Luteolibacter sp. Y139: one gene and its partner. The protein of the gene in region 1 interacts with the protein of each later gene in a pairwise test. Links are inferred from orthologs where the notes say so. Each region holds a gene or a part of one and is shown in the gene's direction. Other genes may lie near its edges. The genes, in order: ileS and WKV53_RS08520.

Region 1 (9,591 bases):
CACTCTGGCTCGCGCAGTAAGTCGAGGTGATCGTAGTTCCGCGCGACGCCAGCGCTGAGCACCAGGATCGCGCCGATGATCCACGCATGACGGGTCGCGGCGATGCGCTCGATCGCCCCACGGTGGCCGGTGAGGAATAGCAGGGGATCGAGAACGCGCATGAACTCATTCAAGATGAAGCCATGTTTGTCGGCAAGCTTCGGCCGGATTGAGATGATCTATCTATCGGTTCGACATCGGCGGAGTCTCCACGCAAGTTCACGCTCATGTATCAAGCACCACCACCGCGTCAGATCGTGCCGATCACCCGCATGCCGAAGACCTCGGCGCTTGGCGTGGCCGGACTGGTGCTTGGGTTGTTGGGGATCTGTGCCGGCATTACCTCCTTGCCTGCGGTGATCTGTGGTCATCTTTCCTTGCGCGCGATCCGTCGTTCGGGCGGGGAGTTGGGTGGCCAAGGAATGGCGATCACGGGACTGGTGTTTGGTTATCTTGGTCTCGCGGGTCTCACGTTGTTCCTCGTGTTCGCAGGCATGGGCGCGAAGAAGGCGGCGAAGGATGCAGCAGTCGCGGGCACGCCTTACCCGCTGTCCTCGGTGGCGATTCCCAGTTTTCCCGCACTACCGGCGATGACTGCGCTGGGCGATAGCGGGGTGAAGGTCGGCCAGCTTCGCCTGCAATCCGGCTCCGGTCCCGGCGAGTCGATGGAGCTGCGCATTTACCTGCCTGCCGGAAACCCCGCTGCGGGCTCGCTGCGCTGTGTGCTCGTGGCCCCGGCTGGCACCACCTTGCTTTCCGGGACGGATGTTGGTCCGTTGGATGCGGGGGCTTATCACGATGAATGCCTGCCGTATGCCGAGGCAGGCATGGCGGTGGTGATGTATTCCCTGGATGGAAATTTGGACCGCGACGATTCGGACGACCGGGAGAAATCCAAGGCGGCCTACGAGCGCTTCCGCGGTGCCCAGGCAGGGCTCGTGAATGCACGCAATGCCCTCGAATTCGTCCTGGCACGCATGCCTCAGGTCGATCGCGGAAAGATCTTTGCCGCGGGGCATAGCTCGGCGGCCACGCTGTCGCTGCTCTTTGGCGAGCATGAGTCCCGCCTCGCCGGATGTGCGGCCTATGCGCCTGCGACGGACGTGGAGGCGCGCCTGAAGGAAGTCACCGACAATCCCTTCAGCAATCTGGCGTTCCCCGAAATCAAGGCCTTCCTGAAGCGCAGCTCACCGAAGACGCATGCCGACAAGCTCACGATCCCGGCTTTAGTGTTTCACGCGGCGGACGACAAGAACGTGCCCGTTGCCGATTCGCGTGATTTCGTGGCGAATCTCAAGGCGAAGGGCGCCGATATCACGTTCCGCGAAGTTCCTGAAGGCGGCCACTACGATGCCATGATCGTCGAGGGCATTCCCGCAGGAATCGAGTGGATGAAGCGCCGCTGAATCACCGGTTCCGCACCTTCGCCCGCAGGTGCCCGCGGAAGCGCTGGTTCCGCTGCTCCACGAATTCCGGTGCATAGAGACGGCGTGTGAGATCGCGGAAGCCGTTCTTCAGCTCCTCCACACTCATGTCCGTCGGCCGGAAATTGATGTCGAAGAGAGTGCAGCGTTCGGTCGCTTCTTCCGAGAGTAGCCGGCCTTCTTCCGACAGCCGCTTCCACAGCGGAGTGCCGGGAAAGGGCGTGAGGTAGGTGACTTGCACATCGTAGAGCCCGCTTTCCTCCACGAAGCGAAAGACGTGTTCGAAGCTGTCTGTCCCGTCGCCGTCGAGGCCAAGAATAAAGCAGCCGTTCACCGTGATACCATGGCGCTGGATGGTCTCCACGGCACGCAGATAGCGATCGGTGCGGCGGGCTTTCCAGTTGGATTTCTTCTCCACGCCATTGAGTGAATCGAAGCGCGGGCTTTCGAATCCGATGAGCACCTGATGGCAACCCGCGTCGCGCATCATCTTCAGCAAGTCCTCGTCATCAGCGACGGACACATCGGTCTCGGTGAACCAGCGCAGGCTCTCTTTCCCGAGCGCTTGCATCAGGGCGCGGCCATGGCGCTTGTCGGCGAAGGTATTGTCATCGGCGAATTCGACGAAAGGCCGGCCGAACAGCTCCTTCAGCCGCTTCACCTCGGCGATGATCTTCTCAACCGGCTTGGTGCGGAAGGTCGGTGAAAGGCGCATGGAAGCCGCGCAGAACTCGCAGGCATACGGACACCCGCGCTGCGTTTGAACCGTGAAGCGTGGGTAGCGGTCCGGCGACAACAGATCGAAGCGAGGCATCGGCGCATGCCGGAAATCAAAGGGCCCGCTACGACGGGCATCGTACATCGGCTTCAATTCGCCACGCTCCAGATCCCGCAGGACTTCCGGCCACACAACCTCGCCCTCACCGATGACCACCGAGTCAACATGCTTCGCGGCTTCGTCCGGCGCGAGCGTCGCGTGCAGGCCTCCAAGGATCACCGGAATCCCTTTCTCGCGGAACTTTGCCGCCATCGCATAGGCTTCCTTCGAAGTCGCACTCAGCGTGGAAAGTGCGATCGCATCGAAACGATCCGGCACCTCCGAGATATCCCGCACTTCCAGATACTCGGCCCCGATGTGAGGCGGCGACATTCCCGCCAAGGTCAGCAACCCGAGCGATGGCAATGCCTCGATCTCCCGCGCCCGCCGCGCCACCGCAGGGAACGACAAGCCGAGCTGGAGCAGCTCAAGATCGACGAGCCGCAGCCCGCTCATCGCGACGTAGCCGATATTCATGACCGGGCGAAAAGGATGACCGAGATGCCCGCCGCCGCGGACAACACCGGGATGAAGAAGAGATGGCGGAACGGCTTTCGCCATGCGCACAGGAAGCAATTCAGCGGCATCGCCACCAGTGCCACCAGCAGCGCGATCGAGCCAATCCGCGCGGCCTCGTGAGCCACACCCAGCGGCTCCAGCGACAGCGCGTAGAAGAGATTGATCAGCCCGATCCCGAAAAAGGAAATGTGCCCCAGCCTCACCATCCGCCGCTCGTGGCTGCCGTAGCCGCCCAGCCAGTCCTCACGGTGGAAGAGCAGCCCCATGATCGCCCCGCTGATCACGCCGCCGAGAAAGCCGGCCCAGCCGGTGAGAAGCGAGAACTTGAGGGGATCCACAGCGTCACTTCAGCAGGGGTGAGGCGCCCGTGATAATCGAATCCGCGAGGCACATGATCGCGTCAAACGATGGATCTGCCGGAACGAGTTCCCGGGGTGGGTGCGGGGTAATCCATCTCCGGATTTCCCTGAATTTGGCCTGAAAATACCGGGGTTTCGCCCATTTCTCCCTGATTTTCAATCTCCTGCGCCGGTAGTTGACCCCTCGGGGGGGCGTTGCTAGCTTCCGCGCCCGCAAAATGAGTTCCGAATCGCAATACAAAGACACGCTGCTGCTGCCGCAAACGACGTTCCCGATGCGCGGGGACCTCGTGGACAACGAGCCGAAGCGGTTGGCGATTTGGGAGAAACAGGGACTTTACCATAAGGTTCTCGGCCGCCGCCGCGCGCAGAAGGCTCCCACCTTCCTCCTCCACGATGGCCCGCCCTTCGCGAATGGAGACGTGCACATGGGCACCGCGCTGAACAAGGTGCTGAAGGATCTCGTCGTGAAGTCGAAGACGATGGCCGGCTTCACCGCGCCGTTCGTTCCCGGCTGGGACTGCCACGGCCTGCCGATCGAGTTCAAGGTGGTGAAGCAAGCCACCGGCCTCGAGCCCGCCGAGATCCGCCGCCGTTGCACCGAGTTCGCGGAGAAGTTCATCGATATCCAGCGCGGCTCGTTCCGCCGCCTTGGTGTGTTCGGCGATTGGGATAATCCCTACCTCACCATGGCCCCCGGCTATGAGGCGGAGATCCTGCGCGTGTTCGCCAAGCTCGTTGAAAGCGGCTCCGTCTATCAGAGCAAGAAGCCCGTCCAGTGGTCCTACGGCGCGCAGACCGCGCTCGCCGAGGCCGAGGTGGAATACCAGGACAAGGAGAGCACCGCGATCTTCGTGAAGTTCCCGCTCACGCCGGAGTCTTCGTCGAAGCTCGGCATCGGCAACGCGTCGATGGCGATCTGGACGACCACCCCGTGGACGCTTCCCGCCAACCTTGGCGTGGCCGTGCATCCGGAGTTCACTTACGAGGTCAGCCAATTCGAAGGCAGTGGCCGCCAGGAAATCCTGATCGTGGTGAAGGAGCTCGTCGCGGAACTCGAAACGAAGTCCGGCATGCGTCGTACTTCGGTGCTGAAGAGCGTGAAGGGCCGCGATCTCGAACATCTCGAAGCGCGCCATCCTTTCCTGGACCGCACCTCCAAAATCATCCTCGGCCAATTCGTCACCACTGACACCGGCACAGGCGCGGTTCACATCGCTCCCGGCCACGGTGCGGACGACTATGTCGTCGGCCAGCAATATGGCCTCGGCATCCTTTCGCCGGTCGATGACGAGGGCAATTTCACCGCGGAAGTCGGCCTGCCAGATCTGGTCGGCAAGCACGTCTTCAAGTCGAACGAGCCGATCGTCGAGCTGCTGGAAAGCAAGGGCGTGCTGCTCGCGAAGGAAGTCTATCGCCACAGCTACCCGCACTGCTGGCGCTCGAAGACGCCGATCATCTTCCGTGCGGTGGAGCAGTTCTTCATCTCGCTGGAAACCCTGCGCGGCAAGGCGCTGTCCGAGATCGACAAGGTCGAGTGGCTGCCTGCCTGGGGACGCAATCGCATCTACGGCACCGTGGAAGCGCGCCCGGACTGGTGCATCTCGCGCCAGCGCACCTGGGGCGTGCCCTTGCCGGTATTCTTCGATGCCAACAACAAGGCCATCCTTTCCGCCGACGTCGCCCGCAAGGTCGCCGATCTCGTCGAAACGCAAGGCACTAATATCTGGTTCGAGCTTTCCGATGACGAGCTCGCGCAGAAGCTCGGCCTGCCCGCCGGCGTGAAGAAGTGCCGCGACACGCTCGACGTGTGGATCGACTCCGGCTGCTCGCACGTCGCCGTGCTTGAAAAGCACCCGGAGCTGCACGCGCCTGCCGACCTCTATCTCGAAGCTACCGACCAGCACCGCGGCTGGTTTCAGAGCTCGCTCATGATGAGCGTCGCCTGGCGTGACAAGGCTCCTTACAAGGCCGTGCTCACTCACGGCTTCGTGGTCGACAAGGACAAGAAGAAGATCTCGAAGTCCGACGCCGCGAAGGCTGGCAAGCCGACCGACGCCGCCTTCTTCTACAACAAGTATGGTGCCGACATCCTGCGGCTGTGGGTGTCTTCCGTCGATTGGCAGAGCGAAGTCCCCTTCAGTGAGGATCTCTTCAAGCAGGTCGCCGAGCCGTATCGCCGCCTTCGAAACACGCTGCGCATCCTCTTGGGTAACCTCGATGGCTTCGACCCGGAAATGGATCGTGTCGCACCGAGCCACCTGCCGCTGCTCGACCAATGGATCCTTGAGAAGCTCCACGCCGTCGTCAGCGAGTGCCGCAAGGCCTACGAGCAATACGAGTTCCGCAAGGTCTTCAACTCGCTCAATCAATTCTGCTCCACCGACCTGTCCGCGATCTACATCGATGCGACCAAGGACCGGATGTACTGCGACGCGAAGAGTTCGGTGCGCCGACGTGCGAGCCAGACGGCGATGTATGATGTCTTCCAAGCGTTGGCCAAGCTGCTCGCGCCGATCCTCGTCTACACCGCCGATGAAGCGTGGGAACACGCCACCTTCACCGAAGGCAGCGTCCACGAGCAGGACTTCCCGGAACCCGATGCCGCCTTTGCTTCCGGCGAGGCCACAGCAAAGGTGAACCGCCTGTTGGAGATCCGCCGCACGGTGCAGACCGCGATCGAGGAGCAGATCCAGGCCAAGGTCTTCACGAAGAACAATGAAGCCGCAGTCACGCTCGTGGTTCCCGAGAAGGAGCCGGTGTATGACCTGTTGCGCGACCGCCAGTTTGCGACCGAGTTCTTCATCATCGCCGATCTTGACGTCTCCGCTGGCAAGAAGCTCTCGGCCAAGGCGGCGAAGACGAGCTATCACATGTGCCCGCGCTGCCGCCGCTACGAGCCGCTCGGCAAGTCCGGCCTGTGCGCCCGCTGCGAGTCTGTGGTGCAAACCGTTTCCCACGCGTGAAGCACATGGCATCGATCCAGGCATCCGAGGAGACGCGACCTGTCGCCGGGGCAGGGAAGGAATGGCCCATTTGGAAGATCCTGCTGGGAGTCACCCTGCCGCTCTACGTGCTCGACCAGTGGTCGAAGTTCAAGATCGTCGCGACCTTCCCCGAGCCTCTCCGGGGGAACTTCTCCTCGGGAGTGGAAAAGCCGGTGATCGATGGCGTCTTCAATATCGTGCGCGTCCATAACCAGGGCGTGGCCTTTGGCTTCGGCAATGGCAGCGACTGGGCGCCGCTGGTTTTCCTTGCCGTGCCGGTCCTCGCGCTGGTGCTGATCACGCTCGGCCTGAGGAACAAGTTCTTCATCGGCAACTGGGGCAGGGCCGCCGTCGGTCTCCTGCTGTGTGGCATCTTCGGCAATCTCACCGACCGCCTGGTCCAGGGCTCGCGCCTTTCCTACATGGAGGGCGCGCCGCTGTGGGACCGCCTGAAAGCCGGCTACGTGGTCGACTTCCTCGACTTCACCTTCCCGCTGGTGAACTACCGCTGGCCGTCCTTCAATGTCGCCGACTCGTGCATTTGCATCGCCGCGGCGCTGCTCTTCTTCACCGGCCTGAAGGCGGATCTGCAGCACAAGAAGCAGCACCCCGTCTCGCGCGACTGACTTCGCGGTCCCTTCACCGGCTTTTCACCGTTGCGGATTCGACGCCAGCCGGTCGGCCCGCCACTGTGAGGTCATGCCTCCTCTGAAGCAGATTCGCCTGGCGATCGGAATCGTGATCGGAGGGCTCGTCTTCAGCGGCATCACGGCGTTTCCCTTGCTTCAGGAATTGCGGTTCCTCACTTCGTGGGTGACCGCGGAGTCGCAGGGGCACCCGGAGCTACACGCCGGATTCACGCAATGGATTCTCCGGGTGCGCGATGGGCTGGAAGTGACCCATGAACACTATCCCTTCCTCGCCTACGGCACCGACTGGCTTGCCTTCGGCCACCTGGTGATCGCGATGTTTTTCTTTCTGCCGTGGCGGGACCCGGTGCGCTACCAGGATGTCCTGCGCGTCGGGGTGGTCGCATCGCTGGCGGTGATCCCGCTCGCGCTGATCTGCGGGCCCATCCGCGGGATTCCGTTCGGCTGGCGGATGATCGATAGCTCCTTCGGCCTGCTGTGCCTGCCGCCCCTGCTGTTTGCCCTGAAAAAGATCCGGGGCCTGGGGCTGATTACTCCTGAGGAGCCCGATTTCTCGCCCGGTGAACTACCACCGGTACGATGAAGATCAGCAGGGTGATCGCCGAAGTGCCGAGATCGAAGTACTTGCTTTCCAGAAACTCGCGCACGGGATGGCCGTGAGCCAGCAGATGCCGCGGGATCGCAAGCAGCAGCTTGATACCGAGGATGCCGATGACGATGTAGGCGCACTTCTCGAGGAAGGAGTATTTGTGCATCAGCTTCACGAAGCCCTGCGCGGCGAAGCGCATGGCAAGGATGCCGATGAAGACGCCGATACAGACCAGGATGATGTTCGACGGCTCCGGGAAGAGCTTCTCGTTCTTCGTGAACGCGACGGCAGCGAAGACATTGTCGAGCGAGAAGGCGAGATCCATGACCTCCACCGCCACGACGGTGGCCCAGAAGGGACCGAGGCGTCCCATCGTGTGGCGGTAGAGCCAGTTGCCTTCATTCCCGGCGTGCTCGTTGGCCTCCTCTTCCACGGCGGCACCGCGCGCGAGGTGTTGCCACGCCAGATAGAGCAGGTAAGCGCCTCCGACCGGCTCCAGCCACCAGATGCTCATGAGCAACGTGACCAGCGCCAGGCTGATGCCGCGGAAAACGTAGGCGCCGATGATGCCGTATTTCAGCGCTTTGCCGCGCTGGCTCTCCGGCAATCGCATCACCATCGTGGCCAGCACGGCGGCATTATCCACGGAAAGGATGCCCTCGATCACGATCAGCGTGAGGATGACCGTGATGCTGGCGACGGGATCCGTGCCGAAAATGTTCGTCCAGTCCATGCGAGCGGGCAGGCTCCCTTCTACATGCCATAGGCTCAAGCCCGATCTCGCAACCAATCGAGCACGGGCGCTCGATAGCGCAGTGGTAGCGAGTAGTGGCCTTCGCCTTCCTCCCAGTGACCCTCGGCCGCCGGCACACGGGCGGCGAGGCGTTTCGCGACCTCGCACGGCAGGTTCTTGTCCGCCAGCCCGTGCCAGAAGGCGACCGGCACCCGTATGTCTTCCGGGGAAAAATCCCAGGGTTCGAGGTAGAGCTCGCCCTCCGTTAGAACAGTGTCCGTCCCCTTGCGCACGGCTTCCAGATAGCTGCGGGTCACACTTTCCCAGCAGCCAGCGTCGGCGATCGCCTCGCGGTCGGACGTGGGAATGCTGCGCATCATCCACGTCATCGGGGCGCGCTCCGCGCCGCGGGCGATCATCCAGCGGCTGGCTCCGATCACGCCGGGCGTGACGGCGCGTCGGAGCCGCTTGAGATTCGTCAGGATCCGGTAGGCCCAGTGCATGTTGGCCCGGTCGGCCGGATCGCCGAAGGGTGGCGCCCCGCAAATCACCGCCGCAGCGATCACCCGCTCGGGCAGTGCCGCCGCGGTCGCCAGCGTGTAGGGCCCACCGCCGGAAATGCCGTAGATCTTGAAGCGCCCGATCCCCAGCACATCCGCGAAGCCCGCGACATCGCCCGGCCAGCTCGCGAAACCGCGTCCGGGCAGCGGATCGGACAGCCCCACGCCCGGCCGGTCCAGGGCGAGCAGACGCAGCCCTCGCTCCGCTGCCAGCTCATGGAGCAGCTTTCCTTGATAGCGACTGCTCGGCCAGCCATGGAAAAACAACACCGGCTCGCCCGCGGGATCGCCATATTCCGCGTAGCCTAACATCCGGCCGTCCGGCAGCCGCACCCGTTCGTCTTCCTTCATGACCGCGGCAGGGTAGTGGAAAGACCCGGCAGCGCACATCGAAGTTTCCGGCGGCATCATCGTCACCGTCGATTCCCGGAAACGAAAAAACCGGGAAGCCCCGAAAGGCTTCCCGGCGTGGGAATCAGTGATTGTCAGACCGGCTTAGTTGCCGCGTGGCTGAGGCGCACGCAGGACCGGGTTGATGTCCGTGCCCCAAGGGGTGTTGTCACCCGTGGTTTGGAGGAAACGGCTGCCTTGGATGCTGATGTAGCGGTTGTCGGTACGGATGGTTTCCGGCTTGGCGCTGCCGTCGATGCGGAGCACCACTGCCTTTTCACCATACGGCTCGGGATCGAATTCCCAGTTGGGCTGCGCCTTGTAGAGCGGAGTCACGCAGACCGGGATGCCCGGGTCGCTGGAGGTGCCCAGACCGTCGGTCTGGCTCTTCATCACGTAGCCGAAGCCGACTTCACCCGCAGCCAGCGCCTTTTCGCCGGTGATGATGTCATCACCCTTCTTCGGGCTGTAGCTGGTCTTGCACCAGAAGATCTTCTCCGACTTGGTGCCGGCGGCGATCATCT
Region 2 (9,196 bases), on another replicon or contig:
GAGGAAGGGTTGTGCTCCGTGCTTGCTGGCGAGGATGCCCAGCACCGAGGTGGTGTGGGTGTGGCCGGTCCATTTCACGCCGGGTTCGCGGAGGCAGAGCGAGTGGAGGAAGGTTTCGACCGAGGGTTTCTTGTGAGCCGGGTCGGCGAGGCAGGCGACGAGGCCGTCTTCGATTTCCTGCTCGGTGATGTCTTCGCGGGAGAGGAGGGCGTCGACTTTCTCGTGGGAGACGCGCGAGAGTCCATCGGTGGAAAGCGTGCCGAGGGAGGTGCCGGAGGCTTTGACGAGAAAGGTGCCGTCGCCGAGGTCGTGGGAGGTATTGCCTTCGCCGAGGATGGCGAGGTGGCGGTCCTCGCGACCGAGTTCGCGGGACAGTTGGACGAGTTCTTCGGCGGGAGACATGAAAGTGGATCAGCGCGGGAGCTTGTCGTGCATGGCGTCGCGGAAGCGGGAGGGGGGGACGCGGTGGACGGATTTGAAGACGCGCGAGAAGTGGAAGGGGTCGGGGAAGCCGCAGGCGGCGGCGACTTCCTTCACCGAGCTGCTGCCTTCGAGGAGGAGGGAGGCGGCGTGCTGCATGCGCAGGCGGGTGAGGAATTGGTAGGGGCTTTCGTCGTGGAAGCGGGAGAAGAGTCGGCAGAGGTAGGGGGCGTCGAGGTCGCAGGCCTTGGCGACGGCTTCGAGGGTGCCGAGGTCGAGGTAGTTCTGCTCGATGCACTGCTTCACGCGGCTGAAGGTGGCGAAGGCGCGGGTCTCGGTGCTGCCGGCGTCGACGGCATCCTCGCGGCACATTAGCAGGAGCTGCTGGATGATGGCGGTGCAGATCGGGCGCGAGTATTTCGAGTTCCGCGAGCCGCGGTCGATCAGGGTGTCGAAGGCGCGACGGATCGGCTCGGACTTCAGGCAGTGGGAGACCACGCCCATTTTGAGTTCGTAGCGCTCCAAGAATTCCTCCGCGGCGGGTCCCCAGAAACCGACGAAGTACTTCAGCAGCAGCTTGTCGGGGTCGGTCTTGATGTGGTGCTCGATGCCGGGGCCGTAGAGGAAGAAGTCGCCGGAGCGTAGCGGGGTTTCGACGCCATTCAGCACGACCTTCCCTTTGCCTCCGTGGACGAATTCGATGACGTACCATGGAAAGTCCGTGCGATCGATGCGGTAATCAGGACGGCAGCGCTCGAAGCCGCCGCACTTCACCTCGAAATCGCCGGGCTCCGGTTCGTCGTAGAAGAAGACCCGCGAGGACTCGACCTGCCTCGACATGAAAGTCGCGGGGTTCACATTGGGATCGGTCGGGCTCACGATGGGTTTTGTGTGCTGAAGGGATGAGTTGATGGAAGCAAAAAAATCCATTGATGGAAAGAATGATCCATTGTTGGCAGGTTAAAAGTGGTATTTGACTGACAAGGATCTCCATTTCCTTCGTGACAAGGGCGGCGGGGCGGGCGCAGCGTCGCGCTCATGAAACTCTCGCCCTTTCCCAAGGTGGGCATCCGTCCGACGATCGATGGCCGTCTTGGCGGCGTGCGTGAATCGCTGGAGGAACGCACGCTCCAGCAGGCCCGTGCGGTGGCTGATTTGATCGCCCGCGAGCTGCGTTATCCGGATGGCTCACCGGTCGAGTGCGTCATTGCGGACAGTTGCATCGGTGGGGTGAGGGAGGCGGCGGCGTGCGCGGATAAGTTCCGGCGCGAGAATGCGGGCGTGTCGCTGACGGTGACGCCGTGCTGGTGCTACGGCTCGGAGACGATGGACATGGACCCGCACGTGCCGAAGGCGGTGTGGGGCTTCAACGGGACCGAGCGACCGGGTGCGGTTTATCTGGCGGCGGTGCTGGCCGGGCACACGCAGAAGGGGCTGCCGGCATTCGGCATCTACGGGCAGGATGTGCAGGCGGCGAGTGATTCCGAGATCCCGGCGGATGTGCGGGAGAAGCTTTTGAACTTCGTGCGCTGCGGGCTCGCGGTGGCGATCATGCGGGGGAAGTCGTATCTTTCGATGGGTGGCACCTCGATGGGGATCGCGGGTTCGGTGGTGGATCCGGCGATGTGGGAAAAGTGGCTGGGGATGCGGGTCGAGGCGATCGACATGAGCGAGTTCGCCGGGCGGATGCGGAAGGGCTGGTATGACCCCGCGGAGTATGAAAAGGCGCTGGCGTGGGTGAAGGCGAACTGCCCCGAGGGGAAGGATTACAACTCACCGGATACGACCCGCAGCCGGGGGCAGATCGACAGCGAGTGGGAGGACAGCGTGAAGATGGCTCTGATCGCGCGGGACCTGATGGTGGGGAATCCGCGGCTAGCCGAGATGGGTTTGGGCGAGCAGGCGCAGGGGCACAACGCCATCGCGGCGGGCTTCCAAGGGCAGCGGCAGTGGACGGATCACTTTCCGAACGGCGACTTCCTTGAGGCGATCCTGAATTCGTCCTTCGACTGGAATGGGAAGCGCGCGCCTTACATCGTGGCGACTGAGAACGATGCGCTCAATGGGGCGGGCATGCTGTTCGGCTGGCTGCTCACGCATACGGCGCAGATTTTCGCGGACCTGCGGACGTATTGGAGTTCGACGGCGATTGAGCAGGCGAGCGGCAAGAACTTCAGTCATCCGCTGGTGCAGGATGGCATCCTTCACCTGATCAATTCCGGTCCGGCGGCGCTGGATGGGACTGGTGAGCAAGAGATTGGCGGGGTACCGGCGATGAAGCCGTTTTGGGACATCACTGATGCGGAGGTGGAGGAGTGCCTCAAGGCGACGATCTGGCATCCCTCGATCACCGAGTATTTCCCCGGCGGCGGGCTGAGCACCCGGTTCCGCACGCGCGGTGGCATGCCGGCGACGATGATCCGGCTGAACCTGGTGGATGGCCTTGGTCCGGCGCTCCAGATCGCGGAGGGGCACACGATCGATTTGCCGGAAGATGTGCATGACGCGCTCGACCAGCGGACCAACCCAACTTGGCCAACCACTTGGTTCGCACCGATTCTTAATGGCCGGGGTCCTTTCCGTAGCGCCTATGAGGTGATGAACCATTGGGGCGCGAACCACTGCGTGATGAGTCACGGCCACATCGGCCACCTTTACCTGACTCTGGCCTCAATGCTGCGGATCCCGGTCTACATGCACAATGTCAGCGAGGAGCGGATTTTCCGCCCGAGCGCATGGCGAGCCTTTGGCACTGCTGACTTGGAAAGTGCGGATTTCCGTGCATGTGCGCAGTACGGACCGCTGTATGGAAACCCCTAACGGGTGGTTTCCGTGGAAGGCGCGCAGCAAGCGTGACTTTCAGCGACCGATCCGTCAGTGAATCACCACTCGAACCCAAGATGAAATCCACCGCTCTTTTCGCTCTCACCGCTGCCGCGCTGCTCGCCGGTTGCAACAAGTCCGGCAGCGCCACCTCCGGCCAGCTCCGCGTCGCCGTCATCCCGAAAGGGACGACCCACATCTTCTGGAAATCGGTCGAGGCCGGCGCGAAGAAGGCCGCTGACGAGCTCAACGTGAAGATGACCTTCGTGGGCCCGCAGAAGGAGGACGACCGCTCGCAGCAGATCGACCTCGTGAAGAACCAGGCGCTGCAGAACGACGCGATCGTGCTCGCCCCGCTGGATGCCGTGGCGTTGCGCGATGTGGTGAAGGAAGTTTCAGCGAAGAAGCCGGTGGTGATTTTCGATTCCTCGCTGGCTGATAGTGACGGCTTCATCGCCAGCTATGTGGCGACCGACAACCGCCAGGGTGGCCGGATCGCGGCGAAAGCGTTGGCGGAGAGCATCGGGGGCAAGGGCAAGGTGGCGGTGCTCCGCTATGCGCAGGGCAGTGCTTCCACCGAGCAGCGTGAGGAAGGCTTCCTCGATGAGATCAAGAAGTTCCCGGACATCCAGGTGGCCAGCGCCGAGCAGTATGCGGGCGTGACCGCGAGCCAAGCGCAGGACACCGCGACGAATCTGATCACTCGCCTCGCCGAGGGTGGCGGGCTTTCGGTCCAAGGCATCTTCACCAGCAACCAGACCAGCACCTACGGCATGCTTCAGGCGCTGCGTGGCAAGAACCTCGCGGGCAAGGTGAAGTTCGTGGGCTTCGATTGTGATGCGACCTTCATCGATGCGCTGAAGAAGGGCGAGATGCAGGGCAGCGTGCTGCAGGATCCGCTCAACATGGGCTACCTCGGGGTGAAGACCGCCGTGGCCAAGCTCAAGGGTGAGAAGGTTGAGGCCGTGGTGGACACGGGTGCGACGCTCATTACGCCGGCGAACTTGGAAGACGCGAAGATTTCGGCGCTGATCAAGACGCAGATTCCCTGAAGTGCCGGGTGATCAGTGAAAAGCCAGAGGCGGTCGGGGCTGTATCATGCTTAAGCAACCAAGGTCATGAAATACGCGTTTCTTCTGCTATTGGCCGCGATTGCCGCGCAGGCGGATCCCGTTGTTTCGGAGATCGAATGGGAGCCTGCCTGCGACGGTGCCACGATCGAGCTGGTGTCTGACCATGGTCAGATGATGAGCGTGCGAGCCATGGCCGTTCACTCGGCGGTGACGACCGAATGGACGATTCACTACCTCGATGGCCGTCCGGTGACTGCCGAGTTCCGTGAATCCGAGCGGGGTCGAGTGACGGAGGGCGAGAATGCGGGTGACTACACGGGTGTGAATCGTCTCAAGCGCCTGCAAACCTTCAAGTGGCAGGGAGAGGGGTTCATGGTCGAGGACAAGGCTCTCCGGGAGAGTTTGGAGGGCATCCTCGTGAAGGTGCAGGCGGCGCGTGACAAGGAGGCGAAACCCAGGTCCTCCGACTGATTGCTTCTCATTCATGTCCTCCTCCGTTCCACGCCTCGTCATGCGGGGCATTCGCAAGACCTTCGGGCCGACGATTGCGCTCGGGCGGGTGGATCTTGAGATCCTGCCGGGAGAGGTGCATGCCTTGGTCGGTGAGAATGGGGCGGGGAAGAGCACGCTGATGAAGGTGCTGTCCGGGGCGCATGCGCCGGATGAGGGCGAGATGGAGTTCGATGGCCAGGTGTATTGCCCGCGGAATCCGTTGGATGCGCGGGCGTGTGGCGTTGGGATGATCTATCAGGAGCTGTCGGTTGCGCCGCATTTGACGGTGGAGGAAAACATCGTGCTCGGGATGGAGCCGAGGAAGGGGCCGTTTGTGGACCGGAAGGTGATGCGTGCGCGGGCGATGGAAGCGCTGGCGCATTTCGATCATCCGGACATCCGGCCGGATGTGAAGGCGGGCACGCTGTCGGTGTCCGCTCAGCAATTGATCGAGATCGGCCGTTCGCTGGCGATGGGGTGCAAGCTGTTGGTCTTTGATGAGCCGACCTCGTCGCTGGCGCAGAAGGACATCGAGCGGCTGTTTTTGCTGATTGATCGCCTGAAGGCGCAGGGGATCTCGATCATCTACATCTCGCACTTTCTTGAGGAGGTGAAGCGCTTGGCTTCGCGACTGACGGTCTTGCGGGATGGTTCGGTGGTGGGCACCCGCGATGTGGCGACCACGGAGCCGGAGGAAATCGTTTCGCTGATGGTGGGGCGTGATGTGGAGGATCTCTATCCGCGCACGGAGAGAACTGCGGGTGAGCGGATCCTTGCCGTCTCAGGACTGACCGGTGCGCGAAACAAGCCGGATGGCGTCACGCTTGATTTGCATCGTGGCGAAGTGGTGGGCATCGCGGGATTGGTGGGCTCGGGGCGGACTGAGTTTTTGCGTGCGTTGTTCGGGCTCGATCCGGTGAAGGGCGGGGCGGTGGAGATCGCCACGCCGGGAGCGGGGAAAAGCAAGCCACGCGATCGCTGGAAGCAGGGGGTTGGCATGCTCAGCGAGAATCGGAAGGAAGAGGGGCTCGCGCTGAATCTTTCCATCGCTGACAACGTCACGCTGCCTTGCCTGGAGCGCTTCGGCGCGGGTGGGACGCTATCGCCGGCGAAGCAGAAGTCGGCGACGGCCGCGTGGATTGAAAAGCTCGGGATCAAGTGCCAGGGGCCAGGTCAGGCGATTGGGTCGCTGTCCGGGGGCAACCAGCAGAAGGCCGCTTTCGCGCGCTTGCTGGAATACGATGTCGATGTGCTGCTGTTAGATGAGCCGACGCGCGGCATCGACATTGCCGCGAAGGCGCGCATTTACGAAGCGATCAACGAGGTTGTGACTGATGAAAAGCGACCGCGCGCGGTGATCATCATTTCGAGCTACCTGCCCGAGCTCTTCGGTGTCTGCGATCGTATCGCCGTGATGAGCCAGGGCAAACTCACCCGGGCGGTGCCGGTCGATCAACTCACTCCGCACGACGTGATGCTCGTCGCTACCGGCAAAGCCGCGGATCTTCCCGGCGGCGGTGAAGTCCGACGGTCGTAGGCCGCCGCTCCCTTTTTGCAGAACATGCGCCTCAAATCCATTCTTACCCTCCTCGGTCCGTTCATCGCGCTGCTCATCGTGTATGGGATCTTCGGTGCGTGGAATCCGGCGATGTTCACGGAGGACGTGGTGCTGAATATCCTCACCCAGACGGTTATCGTGGGCATCGCGGCAATCGGGATGACGCTAATCATCATTTCGGGTGGCATCGATCTCTCGGTGGGCTCGATGATTGCGCTGTGCGGCACGGTGGGGGCGACGATGGTGACGAAGAATGTTTCACCGGCCGCCGTCTTCCTCGGGACGATTGCCGCCGGTGGCTTGTGCGGTCTGATCAACGGCGGCCTTTCCACCGGTTTCAAGCTGCTGCCGTTCATCGTCACGCTTGGCACGATGCAGGCGTTCCGCGGTGTCGCGAAAGTGGCGACCCATGGGACGCCGGTGAATCTTCCCTTCGACGTGACGGCCTACAAGCCGTGGATGGGTGGCGCGGGGATTCCGTGGGGCGTGTGGCTGATGATCGCGCTGGTCGTGCTGTTCACGCTGGTGCTGCGCTATACCCGGTTCGGACGGCACGTGTTCGCGGTGGGTTCGAATGAGAACACGGCGACGCTCTGCGGGGTGAACGTGGCGAAGACGAAGCTGTTTGTTTACATGATCGGCGGTGCGCTGGCCGGACTTTCCGCGGTGATGAACATGGCCAAGTCTTCGCAAGGCGATCCGACGACGGCGATGGGCCTGGAGCTCGATATCATCGCTGCGGTGGTCATCGGCGGGGCGAGTCTTTCGGGTGGTGAGGGAACGGTGCTTGGTGCGTTGATCGGGGCTTTGCTGATGACGACGATCCGGACCGGTTGCGTGCTGAATGGAATCCCGACGCCGTGGACCGAGGTGATCACGGGCGTGATCATCGTGGTGGCGGTGATCATCGACCGGCTGCGGCATCGGGCGGCGTGAGTTGCGGGGCGGGATAAATCCCGCGCTCCCAGTTCATCTGGCGGATTGCCAAGCGGAAGCGGGGTTGCCACGTTAGAGAAGATTCCATGCGCCTTCCCCTTATCTTTGCTGCCGCCGCCTTGATCGCATCTTGCTCCGGGCCCACGAGTTCATCGGAGCCGGTGGTGGACGCGACGGCTCCGGCATCGTCGAAGCCGCTGTCGATCAACCCGCCTTCCCATTGGAAGGTGGTCATGGACAAGCCGGGGTTCCCGATCGCGATGTGTGTCTTCCAGATCCCGAACCCCGCGGACAAGGCCGGGAAGAACTCGACCAATGTCGTCGTCGGGGCCTATCAGGCGAATTCGAAGCAGGCGCAGGATGCCTTGGCGGGCACCAAGCGGAGATTTGTGAAGACCAGCCTCCAAAGCAGCCGGAAGGGTGCCTGGGACATCGAGTCTTACGCGGAAATCGAAGGGGTGACCCGCTACCGCATTCTGGACGGGACGCAGGTGCTGCCGGACAAGACGCTCTTCATCCGCTTCGCGTGGCCGAACCTGCCGGGCAATGCGCCGAGCTATGACGCGGATATGGCGCGGGCCTTCGACAATCTGCTGGGGCAGGTCCACTGATCCGCCTGTGGGTCGGTGAGCACGGCTATCGTCCGATCACATTTTTTTGGGGCACTTCGATGGTGTCCTTGGATTGAACGGCGGTGTCGCGCCCCTCTGCGGTATTGAGATTGTATTCCGTGCAGGTGGCTCCGCGTGTCAGCCTCACGCGATTCAGCGCTCCGAAGGGTGTCACTCCGCCCGCCTTCGCGATGACCGACTGGAGCGTGGACGAAGAACCTACGAGCACGGGTCCGGGAGAATACACCTGACCGCCCACCGTGACGTGGTCGCCTTCCTCGAATCTGTTTTGCATGCGGCTGGCGTAGGACTCGTCCTTACGGAGGCCGCGCATCTTCGTGGGAAGTTTGGCGGGGGAGGCTCCTGAGGGTGACCTGTGCGAGCGTTCCGAGAGGAACTTGCGATCGGCTGCGGCTTCGGGCGAGGTCGCCTTGGAGGTCTCCTTTTGGACGACTGCCGCGGCGGCGGTGAGCAGGCATCCGATGGCCAGTCCTTGAAGCATCCATGGGCGCATGGGGGCAAAGTAAGGATAAACTTTGTGATGCAAAGTTAATTGTGCGAGCGATTCTGATTGGTGAAGCGGCGTGGTTTCCACTTGGCGGACCGCGAGGTGCGATGGAGTTTGATGCCGATGCCCCGAACCCGGCCCAAACCGAAACCTGCCAAGCGCTGGCGGCTGTTTCCGCGGAATCCGGTCTATCAGTTTTACGTCCGGGGCACGCAGCTCAACCATTGGTTCCGCCGACGGGTGCGGCCGCCGGGGATCGCGCTGATGATCCTGGTGGTGATCTCGGCGGGAGCGGCGGCGGGGAATGCCGAGACGCCGGTGTTCCAGTCGTTTTCCCTGGTCTGCGGGCTGATGATGACCGCGCTATTTCTAACGCTGTTCCGGCGGGCTTCATTGGAAGCCGTGCGCGACCTGCCCGCCCATGCCACGGCCGGGCTGCCGGTGACCTATCACGTGTCCCTGCGCAATCTGCGCCGCCGGCCGCTGAAGCGGTTCCAACTGCAGGAGACGCCGCCGGACCCGCGGCCGGATGAGGCCACCTTCCGGCTGAGCGAGGAGCCGGGGGAAAAGCTGCGCAATGTCTTCGACCGGAAATTTGCCTACTACCGCTGGAATTGGTTGTACGAGAAGCGCCTCTCGTTCGATGGCGGGCGCAGTCCGGTCGTCGAGCGACTGGGGGCCAGCGGCCAGGTCGCAGTGACGATCACCCCACGCCGCCGCGGACTGGTGCGCCTGAATGATCTGCGGGTGCTGCTGCCCGACCCACTCGGGCTTT

Evidence for each region.
Region 2: the proteins of ileS (region 1) and WKV53_RS08520 interact in binary tests that used the Escherichia coli proteins (3 or more experiments, as listed by UniProt). The link is inferred for Luteolibacter sp. Y139 from one-to-one orthologs.

Annotation. Positions count from the first base shown.
Region 1 is NZ_JBBUKT010000009.1:193,355-202,945, forward strand. What follows is about bases 3,010-6,324. They hold ileS (isoleucine--tRNA ligase), read left to right. Parts: upstream 3,010-3,376; coding sequence 3,377-6,124; downstream 6,125-6,324. Other genes in these bases: WKV53_RS20800 (hypothetical protein), read right to left, coding at 3,010-3,137; WKV53_RS20810 (signal peptidase II), read left to right, coding at 6,130-6,324. In the rest of the region: WKV53_RS20790 (DUF4190 domain-containing protein), read left to right, coding at 267-1,445; WKV53_RS20795 (B12-binding domain-containing radical SAM protein), read right to left, coding at 1,447-2,757; more of WKV53_RS20800, read right to left, coding at 2,754-3,009; more of WKV53_RS20810, read left to right, coding at 6,325-6,771; WKV53_RS20815 (hypothetical protein), read left to right, coding at 6,845-7,378; WKV53_RS20820 (DUF475 domain-containing protein), read right to left, coding at 7,326-8,117; WKV53_RS20825 (alpha/beta fold hydrolase), read right to left, coding at 8,153-9,028; WKV53_RS20830 (type II secretion system protein), read right to left, coding at 9,173-9,591. UniProt on the Escherichia coli protein: Catalyzes the attachment of isoleucine to tRNA(Ile). As IleRS can inadvertently accommodate and process structurally similar amino acids such as valine, to avoid such errors it has two additional distinct tRNA(Ile)-dependent editing activities.
Region 2 is NZ_JBBUKT010000003.1:28,823-38,018, reverse strand. Bases 2,388-5,307 are described here. They hold WKV53_RS08520 (ABC transporter substrate-binding protein), read left to right. Parts: upstream 2,388-3,320; coding sequence 3,321-4,295; downstream 4,296-5,307. Other genes in these bases: WKV53_RS08510 (sugar ABC transporter ATP-binding protein), read left to right, coding at 4,801-5,307; WKV53_RS08515 (hypothetical protein), read left to right, coding at 4,362-4,787; WKV53_RS08525 (L-fucose isomerase), read left to right, coding at 2,388-3,240. Outside these bases: WKV53_RS08535 (class II aldolase/adducin family protein), read right to left, coding at 1-402; WKV53_RS08530 (AraC family transcriptional regulator), read right to left, coding at 412-1,299; more of WKV53_RS08525, read left to right, coding at 1,459-2,387; more of WKV53_RS08510, read left to right, coding at 5,308-6,345; WKV53_RS08505 (ABC transporter permease), read left to right, coding at 6,370-7,302; WKV53_RS08500 (hypothetical protein), read left to right, coding at 7,389-7,913; WKV53_RS08495 (polysaccharide biosynthesis/export family protein), read right to left, coding at 7,939-8,427; WKV53_RS08490 (DUF58 domain-containing protein), read left to right, coding at 8,545-9,196. UniProt on the Escherichia coli protein: Part of the ABC transporter complex RbsABC involved in ribose import. Binds ribose. Also serves as the primary chemoreceptor for chemotaxis.